DNA from 3 places in the Rhizobium grahamii genome. Region 3 is predicted to be linked to each of the others. Evidence: riboswitches for the same ligand, from Rfam matches in the RefSeq annotation. Region 3 holds a riboswitch; each other region holds the start of a gene.
The links. Region 3 has a riboswitch for cobalamin ahead of bluB (5,6-dimethylbenzimidazole synthase). Riboswitches for the same ligand answer to the same signal wherever they lie in the genome.
Positions count from the first base shown of each region.

Region 1: another riboswitch for cobalamin. It lies ahead of cobU (bifunctional adenosylcobinamide kinase/adenosylcobinamide-phosphate guanylyltransferase); the one in region 3 lies ahead of bluB (5,6-dimethylbenzimidazole synthase).
Region 2: another riboswitch for cobalamin. It lies ahead of FZ934_RS22645 (ABC transporter substrate-binding protein); the one in region 3 lies ahead of bluB (5,6-dimethylbenzimidazole synthase).

Region 1 is NZ_CP043498.1:1,637,490-1,641,958, forward strand. It holds partial or broken gene cobN (cobaltochelatase subunit CobN) at 1-738, opposite strand, end outside; gene cobW (cobalamin biosynthesis protein CobW) at 748-1,797, opposite strand; gene cobU (bifunctional adenosylcobinamide kinase/adenosylcobinamide-phosphate guanylyltransferase) at 1,802-2,326, opposite strand; cobalamin riboswitch at 2,457-2,853, opposite strand; gene FZ934_RS08160 (chloride channel protein) at 3,085-4,469, shown strand, end outside.
Region 2 is NZ_CP043499.1:811,237-815,705, reverse strand. It holds gene FZ934_RS22655 (ABC transporter ATP-binding protein) at 1-692, opposite strand, end outside; gene FZ934_RS22650 (FecCD family ABC transporter permease) at 689-1,729, opposite strand; gene FZ934_RS22645 (ABC transporter substrate-binding protein) at 1,726-2,742, opposite strand; cobalamin riboswitch at 2,920-3,145, opposite strand; gene FZ934_RS22640 (LysR substrate-binding domain-containing protein) at 3,215-4,090, opposite strand; gene FZ934_RS22635 (class I SAM-dependent methyltransferase) at 4,257-4,469, shown strand, end outside.
Region 3 is NZ_CP043498.1:1,358,970-1,363,438, forward strand. It holds gene FZ934_RS06775 (NADP-dependent malic enzyme) at 1-427, shown strand, start outside; gene FZ934_RS06780 (DUF2865 domain-containing protein) at 549-1,631, shown strand; gene bluB (5,6-dimethylbenzimidazole synthase) at 1,588-2,331, opposite strand; cobalamin riboswitch at 2,373-2,553, opposite strand; partial or broken gene FZ934_RS06790 (TolB family protein) at 2,579-3,411, opposite strand; gene FZ934_RS06795 (LTA synthase family protein) at 3,691-4,469, shown strand, end outside.

The DNA of each region.
Region 1 (4,469 bases), 280 kb from region 3:
GGCAAACACTGGCAGCGGTCGGATACCTTCAGCGAGCAAGGCATCAATCAATGCTTCGACCGGTCTTGTCTCGCCGCTCTGCACGAGCGCACGATAGAAGCTGACTGCCACGACAGGAAAATGTGACACCCCCTGCAGGAATCGAACCCGCTCGCCGCACGCCGCCTTCCACTCGTCGACGCCAACGACGCCCTTGCCCGGCCACCAGATGCCGGCCTTCATCAGCGGCGATGCCGCTTCCGGTTTCTCCGCACCTGACAGCATCGCGCCGGCATACCCAAGAAACGCGCGCGAGTTGCCGTCGCCACCCTCGATCAGGTAGGCCCAAAGCGCATTCAGATCCTCAAGCGGAACATTCGAAAACGGCGTCAAACCCGCATCCGGCTTCGAATCTCCCGGCAGCACAGCAATCAGCGCGCCGGATCGCGCCGCCGCAGCATGAAGCGCCTCCAGCGCATAGTGGAAGTAGCTTGCGCCACCCAGCGCCCTGACAACGATCAGCTTCGCCTGCCGGGCCGTCCGCTCGATATAGGCATCGACCGACATCGGATGCTTGAGGCTCATCAGGCTTGCCAGCCGCAGCGAGAATCCGGCTTTCGCTTCGTCATAGGCGGCGGCGATCGCGGCAAGCTCGGTATCGGCGGCCGACAGGAACAGGACGTCGCCGGGAGACTGACCGAGATCGATCGCCTCCTCGCCGTCGCTGATCGTTCCCTGCTGTGCCAGAAGCAGATGCATCGGACTGCCTTATGCCAGCGCTTCGATCGCCTTGCGCACCGCTGCCTCGTCCATCTCGTGCAGGCCGATGACGACAAGACGGGTACCGCGCGCTTCGCCGGGCGCCCAGGCGCGATCGAAATAGTGGTCGATACGGCTGCCGACTGCCTGCAACTGCAGACGCATCGGCTTGCCGGGGACATCGACGAAGCCCTTCAGCCGCAACACGTCATGTTCGCCTATGATGCCCTTCAGGGCATCCACGAAGGCTGCCGGATCGACAATAGCGCCGAGTTCCACCACGAAGCTGTCGAACTCGTCGTGATCGTGGGGAACACCATCCTCATGCTCGAGTTCATGATGAGACTTGCGGTTGATCACATCGTCTTCGGTTCCGACGCCGAGCCCGAGCAGCACGCTTGCCGGAACCTCGCCATTACGCGCCTCGATCATCACGGGCTTACGCGCGATACGCGATGCAACCTCATCGCGCACGCGGCCAAGGCCGGCGGTATCGAGAAGATCGGTCTTGTTGAGCACGATCAGATCGGCGCAGGTCAGCTGATCCTCGAAAAGCTCCTCGATCGGGCTCTCGTGGTCGAGCGACTCGTCTTCCACGCGGCGAGCCTCGACGGCATCGTGATCGTCAGCAAAGCGCCCGGCGGCGACAGCCGCGCTATCGACAACGGTGATGACGCCATCGACGGTGACCTGCGTACGGATATCAGGCCAGTTGAAGGCGGCAACGAGCGGCTGCGGCAGCGCGAGGCCTGAGGTTTCGATGACGATATGATCGGGGCGCTGCTCGCGCTCCAGGAGCTTGGTCATCGTCGGAATGAAATCGTCGGCAACCGTGCAGCAGATGCAGCCGTTGGTCAGCTCGATGATATCATCCTCGGTGCAATTCTCCGCGCCGCAGCCCTTCAGCACGTCGCCATCGACGCCGAGATCGCCGAACTCGTTGATAATAAGCGCGATCTTCTTGCCGTTGGTGTTGGAAAGCAGATTGCGGATCATCGTCGTCTTGCCGGCGCCGAGGAAGCCGGTGATCACGGTCGCCGGGATTTTCTGCTGGTTCATGAATTCAACCCTTCATCTTCAGCGGCAGACCTGCCGCGATAAAATACACGTCCGCGGCCTCTGCCGCGATCATTTGATGCAAGCGACCGGCGTGATCCCGGAAATCCCGCGCCATGCGGTTCTCAGGAACGATACCGAGACCGACCTCGTTGGAAACGATGACGAGACGCGCACGCGCCGTCGGCAGATACGCGGCAAGCGAAGCAAACTCGGCCTCCATGTCACGCTCCTCCATCATCAGATTGGTGACCCAAAGCGTCAGGCAATCGACAAGGATCGCCCGCCCCTCGCCATCGATCGCCCGCAGGCAGCCGACCAGATCGAGTGGTTCCTCGTGGGTATGCCAGAGATCGCCACGATCGGCCTTGTGCTTGTCGATCCGCGCGCGCATCTCCTCGTCCCAGGCGCGACCAGTCGCCACATAGTGGCGCTCAAGCTCGCTCGAAACGACGAGCTGCTCCGCAAAACGCGATTTTCCTGACCGCGCGCCACCCAAAACGAGGGTCGCGCCGGATAATATCTGGCTCATGACAGGTGATATCCGATCTGCGGAACGCTGCCGCAAGGAACCGGAATGGCTGCAGGACGCAGCCGAAAACTCTTCTGTTCAGCCATGACAACCTCCGTGCTGGCAGCGGGCACAAGCCCAGGAATGGGCTTCTCGCCCGGCACGATTGGCAGGTCTCCTGGCTCGCGGGTCTTGGCCGCGATCGGGGCGGACCGGAAACCGGTCGCCCCAGATCGTGCCAGCGGATTTTCCTCGCCTTCCCGGCTGCATTTCATGAAAAGGCGGACGATTCGTAGACGTCAGAGGCGTCCTGCCCTGGTTGATCATGATGCACTGCCAGTGACTTTTCCGTCGCCACTTCCGCGCCGCCCGCCTGCACCATTGCAGTCTGTCAGCCACCCGAAAACAACGCCGGACGGAAAACCCTGACCGCTCTACAGTCGCGGGGTCGGCTATGATGACGGTGCCCGGATTGGGTCCACCGCTTCACATTCCCTTTTCATCCGCACCGATTCAACCGGTCCGGAACCATCCGTTATGAATTCATCGTTAGGCAAGGGTCTTGGTGAAGTCAATTGCAAGCAGGCGCACACGCTGCCGCATCCGCCCTCAACACGACCATCTCTACCAAATTTATCGTCTTTTATCAGCCACTTACGTCATAAATTATTGTTGCAAATGCCGGTCTTTTGCCGCAATTGCGTTGCAAGCGGATCGCGCCGTTGACTTCCCCCTCCCATCGCTCTTGATCGGCCCCACGTCCGCCTAGTTCTCCTGATATGCTTCTGAAAATCGATTTCCGCCGTTTTGGCCTGCTCCACACCCTTTTCGACATCGGGCGCATGCGCGCTCTTTTGCGCCGCAGCGAGATGGGAATGGTCATTGCCGGCGCGATCGTCGGCGTCATTTCCGGCCTGGCGGTAACAGCCATGAGCCTCATCTCGCGCGAGATGCACAGCCTGATTTTCGGCATCAGCGACGTGGAAAGACTGAGTTCGTCGCAGATCGACAACAAGCTTTTGCTGCTGACAGCGCCGGTCTGCGGCGGTGCGCTTCTGGGCCTGCTGCTCTTCATCCTCGCGAAGACGCGCAAGAAGCCGATGGTCGACCCGATCGAAGCAAACGCACTGCATGGCGGGCGGCTATCGCTGACCGATAGCATCCTCGTCGCCGTCCAGAACCTGATCTCCAACGGCTTTGGCGCATCGGTGGGACTGGAGGCCGGCTACACCCAGCTTGCGGCCGGCCTGGCGTCGAAGCTCGGGTTCAAGCTGCAACTGCGCCGCTCGGACCTTCGCGTGCTGGTCGGATGTGGCGCGGCCGGCGCGATCGCCGCCGCATTCAACGCCCCGCTGACGGGCGCCTTCTATGCGTTCGAGCTCATCATCGGCTCCTACACGATCGTCTCCCTGACGCCGGTGGTCGTCTCCGCGCTTGTCTCGACCGTTGTGGCAAGGCTGCTCGCCGACGGTGACTTCCTGATCGACGTCGGCGACTTCGGAACCGTCATGCCCGCCGACTACGTCCCGGCCATTCTCCTCGGCGCCTTCTGCGCCGGTATCGGTATTCTGATCATGCAGGGCGTCGCCTTCGTCGAGGAACTGGCGCGCAAGAGCTCGATCGCGCCGCCGCTCCGGCCGGCACTGGGCGGCATCGTCGTCGGCATTTTCGCGCTGATTACACCGCAGGTCCTGTCGGCTGGCCATGGCGCACTGCATCTCAATCTTGGCCGCGACGTCGCCATACCCGTACTGGTGGGCCTGTTCGTTCTGAAGGCCTTTGCTTCGGCGATCTCCATCGGTTCCGGCTTCAGAGGCGGGCTGTTCTTCGCGTCGCTATTCATGGGCGCGCTTCTCGGCAAACTCTTTGCCTATTCCGCACCATACTTCGCCCATGCCACGCTGACACCCATCATCTACGCGGTTGTCGGCATGAGTTCGCTTGCCGTCGCCGTCATCGGCGGTCCGCTGACCATGACGTTTCTTGCGCTTGAAATCACCGGCGACTTTCCGATCACCGCTCTTGTTCTGGCAGCCGTTATCACTTCGTCGCTGGTCGTGCGCAGCACCTTTGGCTACTCCTTCGCCACATGGCGCTTCCATCTCAGGGGTGAGAGCATTCGCAGCGCCCATGATGTCGGCTGGATCCGCAATCTGACGGTCGA
Region 2 (4,469 bases), on a different replicon from region 3:
ACGCCCGCTATGATATCCTCCGTCAGGACCTCCGCAGGCGAGCCCGTTGCCACGACGGCGCCCTTTTGCAGGACAGCGAGTTGATCGCAGAACATCGCCGCGAGATTGAGATCGTGCAGCGCAACGATCGACGTCAGCCCAAGTCTGGAGACGAGAGCCAGGATCTCGAGTTGATGCTGGATATCGAGATGGTTGGTCGGCTCGTCGAGAAGCAGCTCGCTCGGCGTCTGCGCCAGGGCTCGGGCGATATGCACGCGTTGGCGTTCGCCGCCCGATAGCGTGTGCCAAAGCTGGCCGGCGCGCTCGGTCATATCGACGCGGGCGAGGGCTGTCGCGACCGCCTCGTCATCATCAGATGTCCAGGCCGACAATGGACCGCGATGCGGAGTCCGCCCAAGGCGCACGACATCCCGCACGGTGATTTGCATATCCGTCGCCGACTGCTGTTCTACGAAGGCAATCCTCCGCGCGAGGGTCGCGCGAGAAAGCTTGGAGACATCGTCGTCGCCGAGCGTGATGACGCCGCTCCTCACTTGCCGCAGGCGACAGATGAGGCGCAACAGGCTCGATTTGCCAGAGCCGTTCGGCCCAAGCAGGCCGAGCACCTTTCCCTTTTCGATTGCCATGCTGACGCCATTGACGATGAGCGTATCGCCGGCGGCATAGGTAACCTTGTCGACCATGATGCTCATGCGCTTCTCCGCACGCGGTAGAGGATGACGGCGAAGGCAGGCGCGCCGAACAGAGCGGTGACAACACCAATGGGCAGCACCTGCTGCGGGATGATGATGCGCGAGACAATGTCGGCGCCGACCATGAAAATAGCTCCACCGAACGCGGTCGCGGGCAGCAGTCGCCTATGCGAGGGGCCGACGAGGAAGCGGGCGGCGTGCGGAATGACGAGGCCGACGAAACCGATCGAGCCGACCATGCTGACGACGCCGGCGGTCATCGCTGCCGTGACGCCAAGGAGGGTGAACTGCACCCTGCGCACGGCAATCCCGAGGGCCGCCGCCGCGTCGCTGCCGAAAGCGAAGGCGTCGAGTGCGCGAACGTGAGCGAGGCAGAGGACGAAGCCGATGACGGTGATTGGCACCGAGAGATAGACATCTGGCCAGCGTACACCGCTCAGCGACCCAAGCAGCCAGAACAGTACGCCGCGGGCTTGTTCGGCATTGGCCGAGGTAGTTACTATGTAGGACGTCAGCGCGTTGAAGAGTTGCGAGCCCGCCACGCCGCAAAGGATAATCCGCTCGCTGGTGCCTCCCGCTCCGGTCGCCAGCACACCCACCAGCAGGAAGGCAATGACGGCGCCGACGAAGGCTCCGCCTGATAGCCCCAGCACGCCATAGCCCAGGCCAAGGATCATGACCGAAACCGCGCCGGTGGACGCCCCTGCAGAGATGCCGAGGACGTAGGGTTCGGCAAGCGGATTGCGCAAGAGCGCCTGCAGGATCACGCCGCTGAGCGCCAGCGAGGCGCCGGTGCTTGCCGCCACCAACGCGCGGCTGAGCCTGTAATCCCAGACGATGCCCTGATGGATGCGGCTCAGCTCGAAGGCGGTTCCAAAGAGCCGGTTCGACACGACCTTTGCCGTCGTATCGACTGGTATCGCGATCTCACCGATGGACGCGGCAAGGCTGACCACGAAGCCGAGCGCCAGGATGGCTGCGACGGTGAGCGCGCCATACGCCCACCATCTGCTATGCGTTGAACCGATATCGCTCACTGCGACAGGCCGAAAGACTTGATGCCGTTCGCCAGGATCTCGATGCCGTCGATGGTCCGGATCGTCGGGTTCATCGACTGCGCGTCCATCATCACGAAGCGCTTGTTCTTGACCGCGTCGAGTTCCCTGGTCACCGCATCGCTTTCAAGGAAGTCGATCTTCACCGCAGGGTCATCCGCAGCATAGCGCCGGCGGTCCATCGTGGCGATGACGATGACTGCGGGGTTGGCCTCGGAGATCGTCTCCCACCCCACTAGCGGCCATTCCTCCTCGGTCGCAACGACGTTGCGGGCGCCAAGCGTCTTCAGGATGTAGGCCGGAGCGCTGTTCTTGCCGGCGATGAAGGCATCGCCCTTGACCTCCTTGCTGGAGAACCAGAAGAGGACAGGGAGGTTCTTGCCTGGCACGAGCCCCAGAGAAGCGACCGCATCGGCCTCCCGCTTCTTCAGATCGGCAATCAGGGCATCGCCACGATCCTTGATGTCAAAAATCTCGGAAAGTTCTGATATCTCCTGATAGATCAGGTCCATCGTGAACAATTCCTTGCGCACGCCATCGCCGCCGTCCGCGTTAATCTTCGCCACGCAATCGGCCGGCGCGATGTAGGTGTTGATGCCGAGGTCGGTGAACTGTTCGCGTTTACCGACTGAACCCTGGGGCCCGACGTGCCACTCGAATTCGGCAGCGACCAAATCCGGTTCAGCGGCAACCACGGATTCGAAGCTCGGATCGTTTTCGGCCAAGCGTCTGATCTTGCTGTTGGCATCGGCATATTGCGGTAGAACCGGGCCGACCCATACGGCCGTTCCTGAAATCTTGTCGGCGAGCCCTAGCGAGAAAAGGACCTCGGTCATGCCCTGGCCGATTGATACGATCTTTGTCGGCGGCTTGGCGAAGGTCAGCGTCTGGCCGCAATTGTTGACGGTGAGGGGGTATTGGGTGGCGGCAAACACCGGCGCGGAAGTACCGACGAGCGCGAGCGCAAGGGAAAGAGTCTGCAAAAGATATCGCATAGGAAATTCTCTGATTGGAAAGAAGGAGCTAGCGGTGTCGACGCGCAAGACATTGCGGCGGCGACGAAAGAAAAAGTGCTAGCGGCGGATCGTCCAATCGAGACGGATGGCGTGTCGCAGGTGGTCGGAAAATTGGTCAATCATGTCTGCTCCTTGTCGGGCATCCCCGCCCGGCTGATTGGATCGTGATTGACGGCAGGTCTCCTGGCTCACGGATATGTGTCGGTCATCTGCCTTCCCGCGATAGTCGCAGTGGCATGGCCCTCCGGCCCGAGGATGATCGGCAAGCCGCTTACAGTTGCGGGGGCAGCCACGGTCTTGGTCCCTTTGGGGTCTTCCGCACCGTGTTCCCTATTATTCCCGTTGAAGTCATTCTCGGGGAACCGTCGTGGCCACTTATGACGCAGCGACCGCGACCGTCAAGCCTTGCTACCGCGATTTCCGGTGAGGTCGGGTGGTTGTCGTGATTGTGTCACGCTGAGGGAGCCGGTTCTGAACTGGAAAACTGTGACGCTTCGTTTGCCAGCCAATCACAAAACAGACTGGCCTTTCGGTTGCGCCGAGCACGCCTCAGGGCCACGTACTGATGGCCGCTGTCGATGAAGCCCTGTGGTGCTTTCAGCCGCCCGGCCTTGATGTCATCGACGACGTAGGGCCATGGCGCCACGCAGACACCCAATCCCGCCCTTGCAGCTTCGAGCATGAAGTAGAAGTGCTCATAGTCGACTTTGGGCCCGATCCACGGTGCCGCTCGCGACCGCGCGAGCCAATTTTCCCATGCACGGGGCCGTGTTCGCGTATGAAGGAGTGCGGCTCCCTCGAACGTTGCAACGGTCGGCGCCATGACTGGGCCCGTCTGCTCGGGAAATAACGGGATGACCTCCGCGCCTGTCGGCCATGGCGGATCGCCAACCCGGATTGCGACATCGAAACCATCCCGGCCGAAATCCACGGGACGCGATGATGCCGTCAGACGCACGTCTATCTGAGGGTACTCGGCCTGAAAGCGATATAGCCGGGGGATCAGCCAGCGCATCGTGAAGGTTCCCGGACACGACACGTCGATCGACCCAGCCTCGGTATCGGCGACTGCACGAACCGACGCGTCGATCTGGTCGAACGCGCCACTAAGGCCTGCGAGAAGCACTGCTCCGGCCTCGGTCAACCGGAGCCTGTTCTTTGGTCCCTCAAAGAGAGGAACGCCCAGCACCTCCTCGAGATGCTGAACCTGCCGGCTCACCGCGCTATGGGTGACGTTCAACTCGTCCGCGGCGAGGGTCATTCGACCGTGACGGCCTGCAGCTTCGAAGGCGCGGAGCGCGTTGAGAGAAGGTATATTTCTCGCCATGTGACTTTTAGGAACATTGGTTGTTCGATCATATCGGTTTCCGCCATTGCAATTCCAGTGTTTTTTATCCGCATCGAGAACAGTAGTTTCGGTTTTGGAACATTTTGGCCGGGGAGAACACATTTCCCACGGCAGCATAAACGCGTCTTAAAGCGAGGAAAAAGCGATGAGCAACAGACATAATGACGGCAGCGCGGGTGATGCCAACTACGGCGTGATCGGGAAAGGTTACATCTCCTACCGCCAACCCGACCCGCACATTGCGAGCTTCATCTTGAGCGCACTCGGCGATGCCAGAACAGTCCTAAACGTCGGGGCAGGGGCCGGTTCCTACGAGCCTGTTGACCGCGAGGTCACGCCCGTTGAACCTTCGGCCTCG
Region 3 (4,469 bases):
CGCCGAAGAGATCAAGCGCTTCGGCATCACGCCACGCGCTGCACTCGTATCGCACTCGAATTTCGGATCGCGTGAATCCGAGAGCGCCACGAAGATGCGCGCGGCACTCAAGCTGGTGCGTGACAGCGCTCCGGAGCTTGAAGTGGACGGCGAAATGCATGGTGAAAGTGCGATCAGCGAGGCTTTGCGCAAGCGCGTCATGCCGGACACGACATTGCACGACGAAGCCAACCTGCTCGTCTTCCCGAACCTCGATGCGGCCAACATCACGCTTGGCGTCGTCAAGTCGATGATCGACGGCCTGCACGTCGGCCCAATCCTTCTCGGAGCGGCCATGCCCGCGCACATTCTGGCGCCGTCGGTTACCTCGCGCGGCGTCGTGAATATGGCGGCGCTCGCGGTCGTCGAGGCTTCCCAGCCGGCGTGAGTTGGCACAAATCGGGAAAATGCGTTAGGGTTCAGGCGGCAGCTTGTTAAGATAAACAGGCTAGGAAGGAGAGGCGGTGATGCCGCCTCTCACGTTTGTCGTTTATCCGCGGGACGATGCCTTGAAACGCCGGAACCTGTCTTTTGCGCTTCTGATTGCTCTTTCCACCCCCGCCTATGCGCAAGTCGCACCAATCTGCGGTGACTTGCGGGCGCGTCTTGCCGATTTGCCCGAGGTGATCGGCAACACGCCCGAAGTTCGCAAATACGCCAGCGCGCTCGCCGAACAGAATCTGGAACTTCGCAAGCTGCGCACGGACCTGCGCCGAAATGGCTGCAGCGCCGGCAGCATGGTTGTGGTCGGTGGGGAGAACGCCGACTATTGCGGCGAACTCGAGCAGGCCGAGGCGCGGATGGTGGACAATATCCGCTATCTGCAGGACCAGCGAGACGGTGCGCGCGCACGAAGCGACGATACGCGCACCCGCAACGAATTGCTATCCGCGCTGGAGGAGAATGGCTGCAACAACGCCGATTTTTCCGATTGGGGCCGCAACGACGATCAGCCGCCTGGGGTCGAGGACCAGGCTGGCCGAAACGACACCTTCATTCCACCCAGTTTCAACCAGATGCAGCGCCCCTACCCATCAGGCACGCAGGGCCAGTCCCACGTGAACACCGTCTGCGTCCGTACCTGTGACGGCGGTTTCTTCCCGATCACTCCAAACGCCACCTCATTCGATTTCGCGCGCGATGCCGAGACATGTTCGAAAATGTGCCCGGGGATCGAAACCGAACTCTTCTATCACGACGTCTCGAACACCGAGACGTCGAACATGATATCCGCGCGAACCGGCGCCTCCTATAGTGCCATGCCGAACGCCTTTGCCTACAAGAACCGCAAGCCCGGCGAGAAGACGTCGTGCACATGTGATCTCAACGGCTATTACGAGCGCATGCGCAAGAGCCAGTCGGCGACCGCAGAGCCTCCGCAGAAAGGATCGATCACGACGATCGAGACCAAGCCGGCTACCAGCACGCCCGCTTCCCCGGCAGCAGCACCACAGCCGCAGGTGCCGGACCGGCCCTACGATCCGCAGAGCAACAAGGTCCGGCAGGTCGGCCCGAAATTCCTGGCGGGCGATCAGGGAACCATCGACCTCAAGAACCCGGCCGTGGAGGGACCTCAGCCGCAGCAGCAATAGACGACGCGAATTCCGGATCCCTCTCGCCCCAGTGATCGGAGAACACCAGCTCCTCCAGCGGCAATCGCTGGCGCCATCCCTTTACGGCAAGTTCGGGCTCGCTATAAAACCGGTCGACGTAACCGATACACAGCCAGGCGACGATCTCGATCCGCTCCGGCACGCCCAGAATATGCTTCAGTTCGTCTTCCCGAAAAATGCTTACCCAGCCGACGCCGATCCCTTCAGCGCGAGCGGCAAGCCAGAGGTTCTGGATCGCGCAGACGGTCGAATAGGAGTCCATGCGGGCGTTATGAGTGCGCCCGAGCACGACGTCGCCGCAGCGGTCCGGGTTGCAGGTAACGCAGAGCCCAAGGGGCGCGGTTCTGATACCCTCCAGCTTGAGCGAACGATAAGTCGCCTGCTGCTCGCCGCTGAACATTTCCGCAGCTTCAAGATTTGCCCGATTGAAGGCTTCCCAGACTGCGGTTTTCACGGCGTCGTCCTTGACGACAACGAAGTTCCACGGTTGCATGAAGCCGACAGACGGCGCGTGATGGGCGGCGTCCAACAGACGGCGTATAACCTCGTCCGGCACGGCATCGGGCAGAAATTCCGACCGGACATCCCGCCTGGTCTTGATCGCCTTGTAGACGCTTTCTTGTTCATCCGGCGCAAAAGCGCCTGCTCTTGCGAGCGGCTCCAACGTGTTTGGTCGCATCGTTAATCCCCAACAATACCACCGCCCGCCGTCCACGCGGGGCAGTCAATGATTGTCGGGCCGGTCTTCTGACTTGGCGTCGTCCGTCTGCCGCGCCTTCCCGGTTGGACCAGTGGTATCATGCGGCAAACGTCAGCCTTACAGCGTTGGGCACGTTCCGGTTTTTCACCGGATTCCCGATTCTCCCGCCTTGTCGCGGGCACCTGACACCGCCTCTATGCCGGGAACGGCCGGTTGGCGCAAGCGGTCAGTCCGGTACCGGGAAGTAACGCACAAAGGCAAACTCGTCACCATCAGGTGACCAGTTCGGAACATTGATGGTGCCCTGCCCTCCAAAAAGCTCGAACAGGGTGGTGAGGTTGCCGCCGTCCATGTCCATCATCCGCAAGCGAACGTTTAGATCGCGGGATGATCGAAGACATCGGGGTCGTAGGAAAGGATCAGCACCTTGTCGTTCGTAGGCGCCGGATGCGCAAACCAGTTGCCGTAATTGTCGTGCGTGACCTGCTCTAGGCCGCTGCCGTTAGGATGAATACGCCAGATCTGCATCAGCCCGGTGCGGCTTGAATTGAAGTAGATCCATCGACCGTCGTGAGAATAGTCCGGCCCGTCGTTGCGGCCTTCGCCGTGCGTCAACCGTCGCTCCTCACCGCCGTTGACCGGAATCGTATAGATATCGAAAAGGTCGTCGCGGATGCCGCAGTAGGCAAGCTCTTTCCCGTCGGGCGACCACCCGTGCCAATAGGAAGGTTGCTTCGGTGTCACCAATTGCGGTGTCCCACCCTCGATAGGCAGGACATAGATCGTCGACTTGCCGAACTGGGTCTTGTCGGAGATGACGATCTGCGATCCGTCGGGAGAAATACCATGGTCGTTGTTGCACGTGACGGCAAAGCCTGTATCGACCTCCTCAACACGGCCGGATCCGTCGAGCAACAGCTGGTAGAGGCGCCCGTTGCCGTTCAGCAGGAGATAGCGTCCGTCGGGCGCGAAATTCGGCGCCTCGACAAGTTCTTCCGTCTGCCAAACGATCCGTGTTTCGCCCGTTCGTACATTGTAAATCTCAACCGAACTCCGCACTTCGTCCTCCTCGCTGCCGGGTGGTGATCATCAACTACGATAGGCGGCAGCCCTGCGCAAGGACGGCAATGCGACGCCCTCCCCCTACGCCATTGGCCTACAACGATAAAAAGCTGCGCAATCTCGGGAAACTTAATCGGTTCATCTAGCGTTCATGACGCGGATGTGACAGTTCCATGAAGTTTTCATGACGTTGGAGTTGAGGCGTTGATCGCGCAAGTAATTAGATCCGGAGCGGCGGTGCGCGTCGTGTCGTTCTATTCCGGGATCGACGCAAGCATCCGCTCGTCCGCAGTGCGCGCTGGGATCGGCATTCTCCTCTCGACGCTGATCGCATTGTTCGCCACGATTGCGGTGGAGATAATTGCTCGCGGCAGCCTCACCGACGTCGGTGATTTCCTGACATCGACGGCACGTCCCGGCATGACGACGGTCGTGATGCTCACCGTCCTGATGCTGTCTCTCGACGCAGCGTTCGGCCGCCGCTTCCAATCCGTTCTGATCATCGTGCCGCTGGTGTTGATTCCGGCCTTCGTTTCCAATCAGAAGCAGCACTATCTCAGCGATCCGCTGTATCCGTCTGACGTGCTGTTCGGTCGCCAGATCGTAGAACTGCTGCCCGTCATGGTTCGGGACCGGCCATTGACAGCGGTGGCGCTCGTCATCGGCATTGTCGTCTTTGCGGCTGGCCTCGTTATGGCCTGGCGTTATTGCTGGCGCCATTTGCCGAGGGTGTCTCACAAGGCGCGCGTGCGCCGCCTCTGCCTCGGCCTGCCGGTCATTTTCGCATTCGGCTCGCTGATGGACTACTCGCAGTACTCGTGGATCCGCGACCGCCTGCAGGTCGTGCCCATGATGTGGGACCAGAAAGAGAACTATCGCAGCAACGGCTTCATCCTGGCCTTCATCTTCAACGTGCCGATGGCCGATGTCGCAGCACCGAGCGGGTTCGGCTCCCAGGCGCTCGACGCCATTCCCGCTCGCAATTATGGCTACCTGCGCGGGCCGAGCGAAAAGCCGGATGTGATCATGCTGATGAGCGAGTCCTTCTGGGACCC